3 regions of the Kitasatospora sp. NPDC059327 genome follow, and region 2 is predicted to be linked to each of the others. Evidence: riboswitches for the same ligand, from Rfam matches in the RefSeq annotation. Region 2 holds a riboswitch; each other region holds the start of a gene.

Region 1 (6,131 bases), on a different contig from region 2:
GACTGAGCGAGCTGTTCGACGACGTCGCGCTGGTGGCCTCGGAACTGGTGACCAACGCGCTGCGGCACGCGATCGGCGCGTGCCCCGGTGCGGCGGGCAACGCGCTCGACGACTACGACTTTCCCACGCAGGCGGGGCCCGAGGGGCGACTGCCGATCCGAATAAGCCTGGTGCACCGCGCGCCGCAGGTGGTCTGCGCGGTCAGCGACCCCAGCAGCACCGGGCCGGTGGCACGGGAGGCGGACTTCGTCGCCGAGTCGGGCCGCGGGCTGCACCTGGTGGACTCCTTCAGCCGGTCCTGGGGCTGGCACCCGCTGGGCGGCGGCAAGGTGGTCTGGGCCCTGTTCGAGTCCGAGGCGGGCACGCTTCCGGAACTCGGCGGACGGCATCGTCGCTCGGCCTAGCAGTGGCCCGCGGCTCCGGGGAGGACCACACCACTCCCGGCCTGCGGCCCCGCACACCCCTTGGCACACCCCTTGCCACGGCCACTCGGCAGCCGCCGCGGCGGCACCGCGGCCGGCGTCCCGCGCCGCCCCGGCAGCCCGCGCCGGCCACCCGACCCGCGGCAGCCCCGGCGAGCACCCCTGGCCGGACAGCCGCTCCGGCGGCACCCGGACGGCGCCCACCACGGGGCGGACGGCCGGAGAAGACAACGGCCGTCGTGGTGTCAGCACCCACGACGGCCCCCCGATGGTGAAGAGGACGACCGCTCAGACCGCCAGGTGGTCGAACTCCCCGTCCTTGGCGCCCAGCAGCAGCGCCGCGATCTCGGCCCGGGTGTAGATCAGTGCCGGGCCGTCCGGGAAGCGTGAGTTGCGCATCGCCACGTCGCCCCCCGGGAGGGCGGCGAACTCGACGCAGTTGCCCTGAGAGTTGCTGTGCAGACTCTTCTGCCAGACCACGTCCTTGAGGTCCGCGGCCGCCATCCCGTTGTACGTGTCGTACCTGTCGTGCATAGAAATCTCCCGAAGAGCTCCGGAGTGGTCGTCCAGCTCGGCGCCCCGGCACTCGGCCGAACGACTGGACCGGCCCCGTACCGGCCCGGCACAACGCCTCACTTGACGTGATGATAGCTCCAGTGCACGTGCATCAGCACGGGACGTTGCAGGTGCACGGGCCTTTCGTCGACATATCGGAACTCTTCACCGCCCCGACACCTGAGGGAACGTAAGCGGACATTCCCGATGGAACCGGTAGGACTCCGATAACCGCCCGTAGGCGGCCACCCGCTGAATGTTGATCTTCGGACGCCCGCAGTCGCACCGCCGTGACACTCCGTCAGACCGTCCGCATGCTGTGAGACATGTCACGTGCCACCGCCGCAACGCGACGCACCTCCCGTCACGTCTCAGGGAGAAGTGGTGGCCACACAGGGATTGGTTACGGTATGTCCGGTTTTCGGGCAGCCCGCCCCTCCCGGCACGGCAGCCGACTGCAGCCTCGGCCGGCCGATGTCCTACGATCTCCGCCATGAGCACCGCAGCCATCCCGGGCGCGCCACTGCCCGTCCGCACCCCAGGCTCCCGTGCGCGGGGGCGCCACCGCCGCCCCGAGCGCCCCGAGATCCCGACCGGCTCCCCGGCCCTGGTGCTCGCGGTGCCCGCGACCGCCGGGCCGGAGTCCCGTTCCGTCGTCGAGGAACTGCTCTCGATCGTACGCAGCGAGCAGAACGGCGTGCAGACCGCGGCCGGCTACCTCACCGACGTCGCGGGCGAGAGCGCGCCCGGCAGTGACGAGTACACCGTCGCCGAGCTGCTGGCGCACGCCGCCGAAGCGGGCCTGCCCGCTCCGGTCGTGGTGCCGCTGGTTCCCGGCCCGCACGACTTCCTGACCGAACTGCACGCGCTGGCCGCCCAGTACGGCGCCCACGTCACCGACGTCCTGGGCCCGCACCCGCTGCTCGCCGAAGCCGTCCACGTCCGCCTCTCCGAGGCCGGACTGGCCCGGGCCGACCGCGCCCGGCTGTTCGCCATCGCGACGGCCGCGGACGGCGTGGTCCTCACCACGGTCGGTGGCGAGGAGGCCGCCGCGGCCGCCGGGATCACCGGCGTGCTGCTGGCCGCCCGCCTCGCGGTGCCGGTCGTCGCCGCCGCGCTCGACGTGCCCGGCTCGGTGGCCGCCGCCGTCGCGCACCTCAAGGAGACCGGCTCCCAGCGCCCCGCGCTGGCCCCGCTGGTGATCGGCCCGGAGGCGGACTCCGAGCTGCTCGCCACCGCCGCCGAGGAGACCGGCTGCCCGAGCGCCGCGCCGCTCGGCGCCTACCCGACGGTGGGCCAGCTGATCGCCTCCACCTACCTGGCGGTGCTGCCCGCCGTCGCGCCCGAGGCCTACGCCGAGCAGGCCGCCGCCCAGGAGGCCGCGGAGGCCGCCGCCGAGTAGCGGACCACGAACGCCGCAGGGCCCGGAGCGCACCCGCTCCGGGCCCTCGACGTGTGGTCGGCCCCGGCCGGGTGGGACGCCGCCCGGAACGGCCCCCGCCCGCCGGGGAGCACCCGCCTCAGGAGCGCCCGCCCACCCGGCCGGTGACCGCCGCGGCGTCCCTCAGCCGCAACGCCGGCACCTGCACCGGCCGGGACTGCGCGGCGAAGGTCGGTACCGGTACCCCGGTCGCGTTCCACCGCGGCTGAGCGGCGCCCCCGCCGTCCGCCTTGCGCACCTGGAGCACCTCGGCCTGCCCGGCCCGGCGCAGCAGGAGGTTCGCGGGCGGCGCGGACTCCGGGTCGATCCAGAGCTCGTTGCCGCCGAACTCGCAGTCCAGCACGAGGACGTCGTCCGGTTTGCCGTCGGGGGTGGCGCGGAACGCGATCCCGGCCCGGCGGTGGCCGGTGATCCGGCTGCGGCTGAAGGTGACGGTCACCCCGGCGAGTTCGTGCCGGGCGGTGGAGACGCCGAAGTCGCTCTGCCCGGCGGCGTCGATCAGCAACCCGTCGAAGAGCGTCCCCGTGTCCCGGCCGAGCGCGTGCAGCGCCACTCCCCCGGCGCCGTTGCCGTAGAGCACGCTCGCGGTGTAGTCGAAGTCGTTGAGGTACGCGCCGTGCTCGATGCCCCACCCGCCGTTGTGGTAGGCCGCGAACTCGGTGACCACGTGGTGCTGCCGGGCGTTCAGCCAGACGAAGATGCCGTTCCGCAGGTTGTTGTGGGCCAGGCAGCGCTGGAAGGTCCAGACCCCCTCGCTGTTCTCCGGCCACTCGAAGCCGGAGGCGCCGTCGGCCCCCTGGACGCCGACCGCCACACAGTCCACCGCCTTGCCGCCGGTGCCGGCGCCGAGGTTGAAGCCGGCCAGCCGGTAGGCGCGCGGATTGGGCTCCAGCCGCGTGCGGGAGGCGACGCAGGAGTCGTAGACGATGTCGTCGGACGGCTGCTGCGGGGTGCGGGTGTCCAGCGGGCCGTCCCACCAGTAGGCATCCTCCCAGGTGTCGTGGCTGACGCAGCCGCGGAAGGTGATGCCGTGGCTGGCGTGCGGGACGAAGGCGTGGCTCCCCGCGTCGCGGACCACCACGCCCTCGACGACGGTGCCCCGGGTGGTGTCGCCGAGCATGTGGAAGTGCAGCCCGTAGCGGCCGAGCACCGGGGCGGTGACCGGCGCGCTGCCGTCCGGGCCCTTCCAGGACTCCTCGGTGTCGGCGCGCGGGCCGACCCAGCGCAGCGCCGCGTGCCGCAGGTCGGCCCGGCGGCTGCTGGTGAGGTGGACGTGGGCGCGGCCCCCGGCGGTGCCCTCGACCCGCACGCTGCGGGTCAGGTTGAGCACCTCGGCGCCGACCGTGACGCCGCCACCGGCGCTCACCCGGGGGTGCGGGTACTGGAGCGGTGCCTCCAGGGTGACGGTGGATCCGCTGACGGACCGGACGACGGCCAGGTCGTAGCGGGTCGAGAAGCCGTCCTCGTTCGGCGGGCCGGTCGGGGTGACGGCCAGTTCGTCACCGGGCAGCCAACCGGTGGGCGGCGCGGCCAGGCTGACGGTGGTGTCGCCGGCGGCGAGCGCCCGGTCCGCGCGCACCCAGGCGGTCTTGGCGGCGCCGTCCAGCCGCAGGTACCCGGCGCCGGTGACCCAGAGGCCGACGTCGGTGTCGACCACCTTCATGCCGTCACCCCGGAACCGCCGCTCGTCGACCGCGGGGAACCGCACGGTGTGGACGGCGGCGCCGTCGGGGGCGAGCGCGAGGGTGCCGCGGACCTCGACGTTGCCGGCCGCGGCGAGGGTGAGGCTGCGGTCGGCGGCGAAGGTGAGCGCGCCCGAGGGCTCGACCAGCAGCGACCCGACGGTGGCGTCGGTGTCGAGCAGCACCCGGTCGGTGATCCGGACGGCGCTCCGCGGGCCGGGCACCCGGCCGCCCCAGCCGGCCGGATCGGACCAGCGGCGGCCGCCCTGGTCCGGCGTGGGCGCGGGGGCGGGCGCGGCGGCGGGCGTTCCGGGCGTGACGGCGCCCTCGGGGATGCCCGCCGACGTGGCGCCGGGACCGGGACCGGACGTCCCCGGGGACGAGCGGGGCGACGGGGCGCCGTGCAGGTGCCCGGCGGGCGTGCCGTCCGCCGCCGGGGCCGGGACGGGGCCCTGGACGGCCGCCACGGGCTCGGCGCCGCCGCCGAGGGAGCGTCGCAGCGCCTCCTCGCCGCCGACCGCCGCGAACACCGTGCCGACGGCGAGCCAGCGCAGCATCGTCCGACGAGGTACGGGAGTTCGGGGCTCTACGGGCGGGATGTCCGCTCTGCGGTGTTTTGCCCTGCGGTGCGCTCCACGGGCGCGCGCGGCGGGCCGGCCGGCCCGCGGGTCCTCGTCCATGGCCATCGTTGCGTAGCCCTCCCCCCAGACGGCCGCGTCGATCCTGACGCCCTGAAGCATAGGCAGTTGCCGTGACTCCGACGGGCGTTGCCCGAAATCGGTCATTTCTGATCATGGTGGACAGCCATTCACCACCCGTTTCGCAAACCGTGACGTGCATCACACATGTTTGCGGATTGAACTTAAGTCTGCTTAACGTGCTCCCCGTTCGTGGCCACACGGACCCAGCCCACCCGCAACGCCGAGTCCTGCCGTCGGGTGCGCTGGCAGCGCAGAACGCACCGCGGCAGGAGCGGGGGAACCACAGGTAAGTCGCCCGGGACCGGTCCGCGAACCGGTTCAGGGCTAGGGGTGAAGCCGCGTCCACAGCGCGGCCGGGCAACTCCAGCCCGAATCCGACAGCTCACCTCGCAGGCGTGGGAGAGGACCACGTCTTCATGCTGCCCACCAACGGCACCCGCCTGTCCGGCCGCACCCGCCGCGCGATCGCCACCCTCGGCGTCGTCGGCATCGGCCTCACCGTCCCCTGCCTCACCTCCGGCACCGCCTCCGCCGCCTCGGTCGCCACCTGGGACAAGGTCGCCCAGTGCGAGAGCACCGGCAACTGGAGCATCAACACCGGCAACGGCTTCTACGGCGGCCTCCAGTTCACCAGCAGCACCTGGGCGGCGTTCGGCGGCACCGCGTACGCCGCCCGCGCCGACCTCGCCACCAAGGACCAGCAGATCGCGATCGCCGAGAAGGTGCTCGCCTCGCAGGGCCCCGGCGCCTGGCCGGTCTGCTCCGTCAAGGCCGGTCTGACCAAGGGCGGCACCCCGGCCGCCGTCGACACCGCCACCGCCACCGCCACCGCCACCAAGCCTGCCGCCCCGAAGGCCACCCCGGCCCCGGCCCCGGCACAGACCCAGGCCCCCGCCGCCAAGCCGGCCGCGCCCGCGGCCACCCCGAAGGCCGCCCCGGCCGCCGGCGACTCCGCCCAGCAGTCGCGGGGCGGTCAGAACTGGCAGCAGTACCAGCGCCAGGCCGCCGGTCAGGACACCGGGACCAAGGCCGGCGACTACACCGTGGTCGCCGGCGACTGGCTCTCCTCGATCGCCGACAAGAACAACATCCAGGGCGGCTGGGAGCGGCTGTACGAGCTGAACCGCGGCTCCCTCACCGCCGGCCCGCACGTCATCTACCCGGGCCAGCGCCTGAGCCTGGGCGACCGTGCCAAGGCGCAGGCCTCGAACGAGTCCGGTCAGGGCTTCGACTGGTTCAACCGCTCCTCGGGCAAGACCGGCCAGGCCGCCGGCTCCACCACGACCGCCGCCGAGCCGGCCGCGCAGACCGGGGCCCCGGCCACCCCGGC
Region 2 (6,131 bases):
GGCCGCGACACCGCTCACCGTGGTGGAGTTCCCGCTGCTCTTCAGCGACCTGGTCGGCAGCGAGCCCTGGGCGGTCACCGCGCTGACCCTGCGCAACCTGCTGCTGCTGGCCGCCACCGGGCTCTCCTGCGTCCGGCTCTGGCGCTCGACCCGCGGGCCCGCCCAGCTCCCGGCCACCGTGGTGCTGGACCGCGCGGAGCCGGTGTCGTCCACCGGCTACCCGGTGCGCCCGGGGATCGCCTACGAGCAGGACCTGCTGGACGGCATCGACCGACCGGAGGCCCCGGCCCCGCGACGCCGCTAGGGGGTGCCGGGCTGCCGGGTGCCCGGGCCGGCCTACCCTGCCAGCCGGCGGACCTCGGCCGTCCAGAGCCCGGTGAAATCGGCCAACCCCAGCCCGAGTTCGTCCCGCAGGACACGGTCCGTGCGCTCGTCCCGGTCGGTGCCCGGGCCCGCCGCGCCGACCGCCCGGTAGAAGTCGACGAGCCGCTGCGGCCCGTAGCGGCGGGCGATCAGCTCGCAGGCCAGCCAGGACTGCTCGTAGGCCTGCGCGATGCCGGCGGCGCCGGCCGTGAAGTCCCGGTCGGCGGGCAGCGCCGAGGGCACCTTCCCGGCGGCGACGTCGCGGGCCAGCTCGGGGGCGATCTGCCGAGGCGAACGGCCGGAGTCCCGGTAGCCGGTCCAGTCGGCGACGCCCTCGGAGAGCCAGAGCGGTGTCCAGGCACGGGTGTCGGCCCGGGTCGCCACGTGCACCGCCTCGTGGGTGGTCACCACCTGGCGGCCGAAGTCGCTGAGCCCCTCGTACGCCCCGGGGTTCACCAGCACCCGGTCCGCCGGGGTGTGCCAGGGGGCGCCGGGCGCCGCGGTGGTGACCGCCGCCATGCCGCCCCAGCCCGCCGGATCGGCGTCCAGCAGCCGGCCGAACTGCTCCTCGGTGGCGGGCAGCTCCACCAGCAGCCGGCCCGCCCAGGCGCTGCCCCAGAGGGCGGTGACGGCCGGGACGGCCCGGTCGGCCACGACCGCGAGCCGCTCCGGCTCCGGCCCGCCGGCCAGGCCGAGCACCAGGCAGTGCGCGCCGCTCGCCGCCCGCACCGTCCCGAAGTCCCAGAGCGGCGCCGGTCCGCCGGTGGCCTCCTCCCGCTCGACCCGCCAGCCGTCGCCGCCGCGCAGCAGCGCCAGCCGGCGCGGGTGGACCACCGGGTACTCGTCGTAGCCGGCCACCCGGACGGTCAGCTCGGCGGTCCCGGTCAGCCGGTCCGGCCCACCGCCCGGCCCGAGCACGAGGTTGCGGTAGGCCAGCTCGACCGGGGTCGCGGACAGCCCGGCGGCCAGGGCCCGGGCCCGCTCGGCCAGCAGCCCGGTCAGCTCGGCCCGGTGGTCCGCCGCGGCCGCGGGAGCCGCCGGTGCCTCCCGGGGCCGCGAGAGCTGGGCCAGTCCGCCCGCCGCGAGCAGCAGCGCACCGCGCCGGGACAGCGCGCCGCGGCGTGACCGGGGCGCGCCTCCCGGTGGCGGGGCCGCGGGCGCGTCGGCGGGAGGTGTCGGGCCGGGCCGGCTCAGAGCCGGATCACCCCGGCGACGGGCATCGCGTTGACGCTCTCGTAGCGGACCTTGGCACCCGGGTAGGGGGCGTGCACGATCACCCCGCCACCGGCGTACATGCCGACGTGGTGCATGTCCCGGTAGAAGATCACCAGGTCTCCCGGTCGCGCGTCGGAGATGCTGACCCGCTGGCCGGCGGACGCCTGTGCCTGCGAGGTGCGCGGCAGGGTCACTCCGGCCTGCCGCCAGCTCCAGTACATCAGACCCGAACAGTCGAACGCACGGGGCCCGGTGGATCCGTACACATAGGGCGAACCGATCATCTTGACGGCGGCGGCCAGCGCGGCGGCGCCGCGTTCGGAGGCGGGCGGGGCGGTGCCCAGGTCGAGCCGGTCGGTGCCCCGGGTGGCCCGCTGCTCGGCCTCCCGGGCGTCCTGGGCCGCCAGCCGGGCCCGCTCACCGGCGCCCAGGCTGTTGAGCAGCCGCTGCGCCTTGGCCAGCCGCTGCTGGATCTGCTGCTTGCTCTCGGCGAGGGCGCGGCGGGTCTGCTCCAGCTCGGAGAGCTTCACGGAGGTCTCGGCCCGGCGCTGGTCGAGCCGGCGCTGACGGGACACCACCTCGTGCAGCGTCTCGTTCTGCCGCTCGGCGGCCTGTTCCAGGGTCCGGGCCTTGGACAGATAGCCCTCCGGGTCGGTGGACAGCATCAGCTGGACGGTCTGCGCCATCCCGCCGCCCCGGTACTCGGCACCCGCCACGGTGGCCAGGTCGCCGCGCAGCTGGTTGAGCTCGTCCTGGGCGACGGCGACCTGCTGCTGGAGCGTGCCGGTCTCGTACTGGAGGCGCTGCTGGGCGTCCAGTGCCGCGTTGTACTTCTCCGAGGCCTGCTCGGCCTCGTCGTACAGCTGCTCCACCTGCGCCTTGACGTCCTTGCGGTTCGGCGGCCCGTCGGGCGCGCCCGGGGCGGCCTGGGCGGCACCACCCGTCGCCACCCCCAGCGCGGTGGTGGCCGCGGCGGTCAGCACCAGCGCGCGGGCGAGCGCGCCGGGCAGGGGGGAACGGCGGTGCACGGCCATACGACGGTGGCTCCGATCCTGGGCCGGGGGCCCCGCCGCCGCACCGGAGCGGGCGGCTCTAGAGCGGGAGTCCGGTGGCAGACGTTAGCGAGTCCGGGCGAGCGAGTCCAAACCCCTCTCAACCCGAATATTTGACCCGCATTCGGACATCAGACCGGTCCACCGCGAAAGCCGCAGGCCCGGCCTCCCGCGAGGGGAGACCGGGCCTGCGGCAGCGGACGTCGGATCAGACACGCACGATGGCCGAGATCGGCAGCATGCTGGCGGTCTCGTACCGGACGTTCGCACCGGGCTTCGGCGCGTGGATGACCTGGCCGCCACCGACGTAGATGGCGACGTGGCTGCGGTCCGCGCGGTAGATGATCAGGTCACCGGGCTGGGCGTTGGCGATGTTGGTGCCGACGTTGGTGCCGACGGTGGCCTGGGCCTGCGAGGTGCGCGGCAGCGACACGTCGGCCTGGGCGTAGGCCCAGCTGGTGAGGCCGGAGCAGTCGAACGAGCCCGGGCCGGAGGCGCCGTAGACGTACGGCGCGCCCAGCTTGCTCTCGGCGGCGGCGATCGCGGCGGCGGCGCGCGAGCCGTTGGCGGCGGGCGCGGACGGCGCGGCGGCCGCGGCCGGGGCGGCGGGCTTGGCGGCCGACGAGGACGAGCCGGCCAGGTTGTCCCGGGTGTTGTCGCGGGAGGCCCGGTCGGCGTCCGCCTTGGCCTTGGCCTCGGCCTTGGCGGCGTCCGCCTTGGCCTTCGCCTCGGCGGCGGCCTTCTCCTCGGCCGCGCGCAGCGCCTGGCGCTCCTGCTCGGTCAGCGTGTTGAGCAGGTCCTGGGCCTTGGCCAGCTTGCCCTGGACCTCCTCCTTGGAGGCCTTCAGCTGCTGGGTGGTGGCTTCGAGCTCGGCGAGCTTGCCCTGGGCCTCGTTGCGGTCCTGGTCGAGCCTGCGCTGCTGCTCCTGAAGGTCCTTCAGGGCGTTGGACTGGGTGCTGCCGGCCTGGTTGATCGCACCGGCCTGGGTGAGGAAGCTGTCCGGGCTGGACGAGAGCATCAGCTGGACGGTCGGCGATATGCCGCCGTTGCGGTACTGCTCGCCGGCGATCTCGGCCAGGCCGCCCTGGGCCTCGGTCACCGAGGCCTGCTGGCGGGCCACCTTGTCCTGCAGCTCACCGACCTGCTTCTGCAGCTCCTGCTGCTTGGCCTGGGCGCCGTTGAGCTTCTCGGTGGCCTGCTCGGCCTGCTCGTTGAGCTGGTCGACCTGCTCCTTGACCTGGTCCTTGGTCGGCGTCGGGTCGGCGTGGGCGCCGGACTGCGCGGAGAGGGCGACCGCCGCTGCGGCGACACCGGTCAGGATCGAGACCCGGGCGCGGCCGGCGGGCTTGGGACGACGATGGGACGCCACGAAGGCGGACTCCTTCTTCCTACGTCCGCCTACCGGGTGAGCTGACGGGTTCGGGCCGGAAGCGTGCCCTACGACGCCTCACCGACCGTTCTCACGGTCGACCTGGCGCCGATTCACCCCGGAGGAACATGGTTCCCCGGCTCCGCTCCACAGCGCCCCCGACCACTGGGCTCCCCGTCGGGCAGACGACCTGCCCCGCTGCTTCACGAACTCGACGGCAACCCCCGCCGCCACCCGGACTGGGTGATCGACTGTGCGGTGGTTCGAGGCACGACCCTAGTAACAGAACCGTGATCCGTTCAAATCCTTGTCAGAAAAATGCCGGAAGAATATCCAAGTTCACTTGTGAATATGACCGAGTGTGATCAATGATCTACGCGGAGCTGATCGTTTGTCACCGCGACGCCGTGAACGCCGACGCCACCCCCGATCAGGGGGTGGCGTGGATCACAAGGCCGCGTCCCGGCCCGCGGGCGTGTCGTGCCGGTCCGTCAGACCCGGCGGATCGCGTTGATCGGCATCGCGTCGGCCTTCATCACCTTCACCACGTCACCGGTGTGCGGCGCGTGCACCACCATGCCGTTGCCGATGTACATCCCGACGTGGCTGCGGTCGGCGCGGTAGATGATCAGGTCGCCCGGCTGGGCCTCGGCGAGCGAGGGCACCCGGCTGCCGTAGTTGGCCTGCGCCTGCGAGGTGCGCGGCAGCGTGACGCCGGCCTTGGCGTACGACCAGACCATCAGGCCGGAGCAGTCGAAGCCGCTCGGCCCGGTGGCGCCCCACTGGTACGGCGAACCCTGCTTGCTCATCGCGTTGGCGACGGCCGCCCCGGCCATGCCGCTGGCCTGCGGCAGACTGCCCAGGTCGGCCCGCTCGCTGCCGCGCGAGGCCCGGTCCGCCTGCTGCTGGGCGGCCTTCAGCGCCGCCCGGTCCGCCGCGCTCAGCGAGTTCAGGAGGTCCTGAGCCTCCTTGAGCTTCTTGTTGACCTCCGCCTTGGACTGGTTCAGGTCCTTGGTGGTGCTGTCCAGGGAGGCCAGGATCGCGGCCGCCTCCGCCTTCTGCTGGTCCAGCCGGCGCTGCTGGTCCTGGAGGCCCTTGAGCGCGTCGGCCTGGCTGGAGCTGGCCTGCTGGACGCTGGACGCCTTGTCCAGGTAGCCGGACGGGTCGGAGGAGAGCATCAGCTGGACGGACGGGTCGATGCCGCCGGTGCGGTACTGCGCGCCCGCCACCTCGGCCAGCCCGGCCTGAAGCTGGGTCATCTGGTCCTGGCCGCGCGCCACCTGGTCCTGGAGCTGGTCCGACTGCTTGCGCAGCTGGTCGGCCCGCTCCTTGGCGCCGTTGTACTTCTCGGTGGCCTGCTCGGCCTCCTCCTGCAGCTGGTCGATCTGCGCCTTCACGTCCTCCTTCTTGGGGGACGGACTCGGCGCGGCGTGCGCGGCGACCTGGGCGGAGAGGGCGACCGCGGTCGCCGCGGCAGCGGTGAGCACGGAGACCCGCGCGCGGCTCGGCTGCTTGGGACGGCGGTGGGTGGCCAAGGGACCGGCTCCTTCTTCCAACGGACTCACCCGATTGGGTGAGAATCCGGAAAATAGGTTTGACGCCAGACCCTAGTGAAGATCCACGCTTTGCGCCACTCCCCCGATGGCGTGAACCTCCACCCACCGCCATGACTTCACCGGATCCTCACAACCCCGCAAACCGGGCGCTGACCAGGCGTCACTCCGTCCCGGACGGCTCCCGGCCGAGGTCAGGGCCGGGCCAGCCGGTTCAGCAGCAGCACGGAAGCCACGGGGCGCGCGCCGGCCTTCCGCACGCCCTCCGCGACCTCACGGTCGGCGGAAACCACCACCACCGGACGCCCCTGCGGTTCGGCCCGCACCAGCCGGCGGATCAGCTCGTCCGCCGTCTCACCGGTCCGGCTGAACCGCACCCGGACCCCGCGCGGCGGCGCCATGATGACCGGCACGTCGAGGTCCTGCCCGTCGAACACACAGGTGACCTCCGCCTGGGTGCGCTGGGCCAGCATCGCCAACCCGCCCAGCAGCCGGATCCGCTGCTGCTCCAGGGGCAGCGCCGGATAGCCGGTCTTGGTCACGTTGTAGCCGTCCACCACCAGATGGACCTGCGGGATC
Region 3 (6,131 bases), on a different contig from region 2:
CGACGGCCCGTCCGACTCCGGACGGGCCGACCGCATTCCGGGCGGTCCCCGACCGCATTCCGTCCGAACCCGCCCGGCATCCGCCCCGAACAACCCACCGACAACCCCGGAAAGGCCCGTAGGGCCGGCGCGGCCGACTCCCGAAAACCCGCCGAGACAGGGGGGGTGAACGGGTATCAGAATCCGCACCCGATATCCGTGGGCGGAAACGCGCAATGGCCGGCCCGGCCCACGAAGGAAATTCGTGAGCCGGGCCGGCCTGGGCGTGTCCCGCGCCCATGATCCACTGGTGGTGCGGCGATCACCCGGTCGAGCGGTCACCCGACATGACCATCCCGGGAGGTCGTTCGCCCCGCACCCAGCGGTGGTCCGACTTCCGGTCAGATGGAGACGCCGTGCGCCCGCAGGTAGGCGATCGGGTCGATGTCCGAGCCGTACTCCGAGCCGCTGCGGATCTCGAAGTGCAGGTGCGGGCCGGTCACGTTGCCGGTCGCGCCCGAGAGGCCGATCTGCTGGCCGGCGGTGACGGTCTGACCGATCTTCACGCCGATCGAGGACAGGTGCGCGTACTGGGCGTACTTGCCGTCGGCGAGCTTGATCTCGACCTCGTTGCCGTAGGCGCCGCCGTTGCCGGCCTTGACCACGGTGCCGGCCGCGATGGCGCGCAGCGGGGTGCCGGTGGAGGCGACGAAGTCGGCACCGGTGTGGTGACCGGAGGACCACATCGAGCCGGCCACGCCGTAGGCGGTGCCGAGCTTCGGGTTGGCGACGGGGGCGACGTAACCGGAGGTGGCGGCCACGGCGGCCGGAGCCTGGGTGGCGGCTGGCGCGGCCGGCTTCGCGGCGGGGGCGGCCGGCTTGGTGGCCGTGGCCGGCGCGGGCTTGGCGGCCTGAACCGGCTTCGGGGCGGCGGGCTTCGCGACCGGCTTCGCCGAGTCCTGCGAGGCCTGCGGCTTCGCGGCGGGGGCGGCGGGGGCGGCGGGCTTGGCGGCCTCGGCCGGGGCCGCGGCGGCCTTGGCGCCGAGCGCGAGCTGCTGACCCGGGAAGATGAGGTTCGGGTTGGCACCGACGACCGAGCGGTTGTGGTCGTACAGCGCCTGCCAGCCGCCCTCGACCTGCTTGGCGTCGGCGATCTTCGACAGGGTGTCCCCACCGGCGACCTTGTAGGTCTCCTCGGCCGGAGCGGCGGCGGGCTTGGCGGCCTCGGCGGCCGGAGCCGCGGCCTGGGCAGCGGCGGCCGGCGTGGCGTCGACGCTGGTGGCGCCGGTCCAGGTGCTGGTCTGCGCGGGCTTCGCGGCCGGGGCGGTGTGGGCCTGGGCACTGATGGTGGTCACCAGCGGAAGGGCGAAGGCGGCGCCGGTCACGGCGGTGGCGATGCCGATGCGGGCGGCGCGGGGCAGGGCGATACGACGAGCCTGTGCGGGCATGGGGAACTGTCCTCTCCGACGCCTGCGAGGTGAGCTGTCGGGTTCGGGCTGGAGTTGCCCGGCCGCATAGCGCGGCTTCACCCCAAGCCGGACCGCGAATTCCGGTCCGGCGACTTACCTTTGGGTCCCCCGCTCCTGCCGTACAGAGTTCGGTTCGTACCACCGGGCAGCGGCAGGACTAGGCGTTCCACCCGGTGGCCACCCGGGCCAATGCCGGGCGGTCGCTGAACTAAAGCCCATCCACCCGGGTGAAGCAATGTCGATCTCTTGAATCGGCAACCAATGCCGGACGGCTCGTGACACTCCGAATGATCGGCTGCACAGTATGTGCACAATCGATTCACCGCGTGCCACTGATCCGCGACGCTCCGCCGATTTCGATGGCCGTCCGCATGCGATCACCTACGGAAAGCCATCTGCCGACACACCCCCGGTGAGCCTTGTCACGTCGCCTCCCGGGGCGCACGATCGGGCGGTGATGACCACCTCCGAGGCCGGCACCCTGCGCCTGGGCACCGCACAGGGCCGCTGGGTACTGCTGGCGACGGTGCTCGGCTCCAGCATGGCGATGCTCGACGGCACCGTGGTGAACGTCGCCCTCCCCCGGATCGGCACCGACCTCGGCGCCCCGCTCGCCGCACTGCAGTGGACGCTCAACGCCTATCTGCTCACCCTGGCCGGCCTCATCCTGCTCGGCGGCGCGCTCGGCGACCGCTACGGCCGGCGCCGGGTCTTCCTGATCGGCGTGCTCTGGTTCGCCGCCGCCTCGGCGGCGTGCGCCGCGGCGCCCACCATCGAGGTGCTGATCGCCGCCCGCGCGGTGCAGGGCATCGGCGGGGCACTGCTCACCCCCGGCTCGCTGGCGATGCTCCAGGCCGTGTTCCACCCTGACGACCGGTCGGCGGCGGTCGGCCTCTGGTCCGGTCTGGGCGGGGTGTCGGCGGCGATCGGTCCGTTCCTCGGCGGCTGGCTGGTGGACGGCCCCGGCTGGCGGTGGATCTTCCTGCTGAACGTCCCGCTCGCCGTCCTGGTGATCGCGGTGGCCTCCCGGCACGTCCCGGAGAGCCGGGACGAGAGCGCGACCGGCCGGTTCGACGCCCTCGGCGCGGCCCTGGCCGCGCTCGCCCTGGGTTCGGTCACCTACGCCCTGACGGCCGCGGGCGGCGGGCTCTCGCCGGAGGTCTGGCTGGCCGGCGCGGCGGGAGTGCTGCTGGGCGCGGCCTTCGTCGTGGTCGAGCGCCGCGTCCCGGAGCCGATGCTGCCGCTCGGCCTCTTCTCCTCCCGGCTGTTCACCGCGGTGAACCTGGTCACCCTCTGCGTCTACGCGGCCTTCAGCGGCGTGTTCTTCCTGCTGGTCGTGCAGTTGCAGATCGTCTCCGGGTTCTCCCCGCTGGTCTCCGGGCTGGCCCTGGTGCCGATCACCGTGCTGATGCTCGCGCTGTCCGCCCGGGCCGGCCGGCTCGGCAAGCGGATCGGCCCGCGACTGCCGCTCACCGTGGGGCCGCTGATCTGCGCGACGGGCGTGCTGCTCATGCTGCGGATCGGCGCGGACGCCTCGTACTGGACGGACGTGCTGCCGGCCGTCACCGTGATGGGCTGCGGGATGGTCCTGCTGGTGGCACCGCTGACCGCGACGGTGCTGGCGGCGGTGGAGGTCCGGCACGCCGGGATCGCCAGCGGCGTCAACAACGCCGCCGCCCGCGCGGCCGGTCTGCTCGCGGTGGCCGCCCTGCCCGCGCTGGCCGGGCTCAGCGGCGACGCCTACCAGGTGCCCGCCTCGGTGGACTCCGCCTTCCGGATCGCCATGATGATCTGCGCCGGACTGCTGGCCGCCGGCGGACTGACGGCCTTCACCACGGTCCGGGGCAACGTCCTGGCTCCCGAGGACCACCCGGTCGCCGAGCCGGACTGCCGCTACACCTGCGGCACCAACGGCCCGCCGCTCGATCCGGGGCACGTCGGCGCCGACCACGGCGAAGGCCCCGCCACCGGATCGGCGACGGGACCCACACAGGCCTGACGAGTCGTCAGAGAATGTCATCCGGGGCGTACTTGGCGGCCTCCGGGTAGGCGGCCGCGACGGCCTCCACCCGGCGGACGACCTCGGCGACCTGGGCACCGGCCGCGCCGGTGAAGGAGAGCCGGTCGGCGAGCAGCGCGTCCAGCGCGGCCCGGTCCAGCGGCATCCGCTCATCGGCGGCCAGCCGGTCCAGCAGCGCGTTCTCCCGCGCGCCGGCCCGCATCGCCAGCGCCGAGGCGACGGCGTGCTCCTTGATGACCTCGTGCCCGGTCTCCCGGCCGACGCCCGCGCGCACCGCGCCCATCAGCACCTTGGTCGTGGCCAGGAACGGCAGGTAGCGGTCCAGCTCGGCCTCGATCACGGCGGGGAAGGCGCCGAACTCGTCGAGGACGGTCAGGAAGGTCTCCAGCAGGCCGTCGAAGGCGAAGAAGGCGTCCGGCAGCGCGACCCGGCGGACCACCGAGCAGGAGACGTCGCCCTCGTTCCACTGGTCGCCGCCCAGCTCGGCGGTCATCGAGGCGTAGCCGCGCAGGATGACGGCCAGACCGTTGACGCGCTCGCAGGAGCGGGTGTTCATCTTGTGCGGCATCGCGGAGGAGCCGACCTGGCCCTCCTTGAACCCCTCGGTGACCAGCTCGTGGCCGGCCATCAGGCGGATCGTCTTGGCCAGGCTGGACGGCGCGGCCGAGAGCTGGACGAGGGCGGTGAGCACCTCGAAGTCCAGCGAGCGCGGGTAGACCTGGCCGACGCTGACGAGCACGTTGTCGAAGCCGAGGTGGCCGGCCACCCGGCGCTCCAGCTCGGCGAGCTTCTCGGTGTCGCCGCCGAGCAGGTCCAGCATGTCCTGGGCGGTGCCGACCGGGCCCTTGATCCCGCGCAGCGGGTAGCGGGCGATCAGCTCCTCCAGCCGCCGGAAGGCGACCAGCAGCTCGTCCGCGACGGTCGCGAAGCGCTTGCCCAGCGTGGTGGCCTGCGCCGCGACATTGTGCGACCGGCCGGCCATGACCAGCTCGGAGTGCTGGGCGGCGAGCCGGCCCAGGCGGACCAGCACGGCGACCGTACGGTCGCGGACGTGCTCCAGCGACTGGCGGATCTGCAGCTGCTCGACGTTCTCGGTCAGATCCCGGGAGGTCATGCCCTTGTGGATCTGCTCGTGGCCGGCGAGGTCGCTGAACTCCTCGATCCGCGCCTTCACGTCGTGCCGGGTGACCCGCTCGCGGGCGGCGATCGAGCCGAGGTCGACCTGGTCGATCACCCGCTCGTAGTCGGCGACGGCACCGGCGGGCACCTCGACGCCGAGGTCCTGCTGGGCCTTCAGGACGGCGAGCCACAGATGGCGCTCGAGAACCACCTTGTGCTCGGGGGACCACAGCTGGGCCAGGGTCGCCGAGGCGTACCGGGAGGCCAGGACATTGGGGATCTGGGGCTTCGCGCTCACGCTTCGCAAGCCTAACAGCCGAGGTCAGCACGAGCGTCGGCGGACCGGACCCCACCGCCCGACGGCCCGGACCCACCCACCCGGCAGCCCGGACCCCATCGCCCGACGGCCCGCCCGACGCTCCCGGCCGGAGCCACCCGGCCCCGCGACCGCGCACCGCTACCACCCGCACACCGGCACCACCCGCGCGCCGACCGCCGACCGGCGCCGGACCACGCCCTACGCGCCGCCGACCGCCCGGCCGGCGAGCACCGGCAGCACCTGCGCGCAGATCGAGTGCAGCGACACCCGCTGCTCGTCGCTCATCGCCTCGAAGGCCTGGTGGGTGCGGCTCATCTCGCCGCGGATCAGCCCGAGGATCTCGCGCCCCTGCGCGGTGATCACCACGATCTTGACCCGCCGGTCACCGGCCGCCGCCTCGCGGTTCGCCAGGCCGAGCGACTCCAGCCGGTCGACGATCCCGGTCACGTTGGAGGCATCGCAGCCCAGCCGGCCGGCCAGCGCCCGCATCGGCACCGGCTCCTGCACCGCGCCGAGCGCCTTCGCCTGCGAGGAGGAGAGGCCGTGCCGGGCCGCCGCCGCCGCGAAGTCCTGGAAGTAGGCGGCACCGACGGCGGCCAACGCCTCCATCAACTCGGCGTTGGTCGGTACGGTCGTCGTCGCTGTCGAACCCATGGGGCCAGCGTACGACCGAGTGCTTCACCAACTCAAGCTTTGACCAGGGCAAAAGTCCGTAGGTCAACCGCTCGACCACCGAAGCGGTCGATCAGAGCACCAGCTGGTCGAAGAGCCGCCGCAGCTCGGCCTCCGGGTCACCGGTCAGCCCGGTGTGCACCGGCCCCGGCTGGACGATCGCGCTGCGCGGCGCCGTCAGCCAGCGGAACCGCTGTCCCGGGTTGTCCGCCGCCGCCGGACCGGCCGCCGGACCACCCGCGCACACCGCCTCGATCCCGTGAAGCGCCCGGCGCACCCCGGCGACGTCCGCCACCGGGTCCAGCGCCAGTAGCCGGGCCTGGTCCAGATGGGTCCGCGCACCCAGGTGCGCGCTCTGCCGGCAGTACAGCAGCACCCCGACGTTGACGCACTCGCCGCGTTCCACCCTGGGCACCGCCCGGATCACCGCGTACTCGTAGTCGTGCAGCTCGGCGACGGCCGACGGGGCCGACGGCACGGGCTCGGTCATACGGACACCTCCGGCAGCCAGTCGCGCGGACCGGCCAGTCGCTCGGTCAGCTGGGCGCGGTAC

What was found. Region 2 has a riboswitch for cyclic di-AMP ahead of ACFXHB_RS11325 (NlpC/P60 family protein). Riboswitches for the same ligand answer to the same signal wherever they lie in the genome.
Region 1: another riboswitch for cyclic di-AMP. It lies ahead of ACFXHB_RS40390 (transglycosylase family protein); the one in region 2 lies ahead of ACFXHB_RS11325 (NlpC/P60 family protein).
Region 3: another riboswitch for cyclic di-AMP. It lies ahead of ACFXHB_RS31960 (peptidoglycan DD-metalloendopeptidase family protein); the one in region 2 lies ahead of ACFXHB_RS11325 (NlpC/P60 family protein).

Annotation. Positions count from the first base shown of each region.
Region 1 is NZ_JBHYYB010000132.1:12,780-18,910, forward strand. It holds gene ACFXHB_RS40370 (ATP-binding protein) at 1-404, shown strand, start outside; gene ACFXHB_RS40375 (DUF397 domain-containing protein) at 711-956, opposite strand; gene ACFXHB_RS40380 (hypothetical protein) at 1,471-2,379, shown strand; gene ACFXHB_RS40385 (hypothetical protein) at 2,498-4,657, opposite strand; cyclic di-AMP (ydaO/yuaA leader) riboswitch at 5,050-5,210, shown strand; gene ACFXHB_RS40390 (transglycosylase family protein) at 5,197-6,131, shown strand, end outside.
Region 2 is NZ_JBHYYB010000013.1:146,534-152,664, forward strand. It holds gene ACFXHB_RS11310 (glycosyltransferase 87 family protein) at 1-304, shown strand, start outside; gene ACFXHB_RS11315 (hypothetical protein) at 337-1,281, opposite strand; gene ACFXHB_RS11320 (NlpC/P60 family protein) at 1,554-2,612, opposite strand; gene ACFXHB_RS11325 (NlpC/P60 family protein) at 2,839-3,999, opposite strand; cyclic di-AMP (ydaO/yuaA leader) riboswitch at 4,010-4,164, opposite strand; gene ACFXHB_RS11330 (NlpC/P60 family protein) at 4,491-5,534, opposite strand; gene ACFXHB_RS11335 (NYN domain-containing protein) at 5,747-6,131, opposite strand, start outside.
Region 3 is NZ_JBHYYB010000070.1:23,435-29,565, reverse strand. It holds gene ACFXHB_RS31960 (peptidoglycan DD-metalloendopeptidase family protein) at 381-1,427, opposite strand; cyclic di-AMP (ydaO/yuaA leader) riboswitch at 1,432-1,592, opposite strand; gene ACFXHB_RS31955 (MFS transporter) at 1,906-3,447, shown strand; gene purB (adenylosuccinate lyase) at 3,455-4,885, opposite strand; gene ACFXHB_RS31945 (MarR family winged helix-turn-helix transcriptional regulator) at 5,105-5,560, opposite strand; gene ACFXHB_RS31940 (DUF3037 domain-containing protein) at 5,652-6,068, opposite strand; gene ACFXHB_RS31935 (HipA family kinase) at 6,065-6,131, opposite strand, start outside.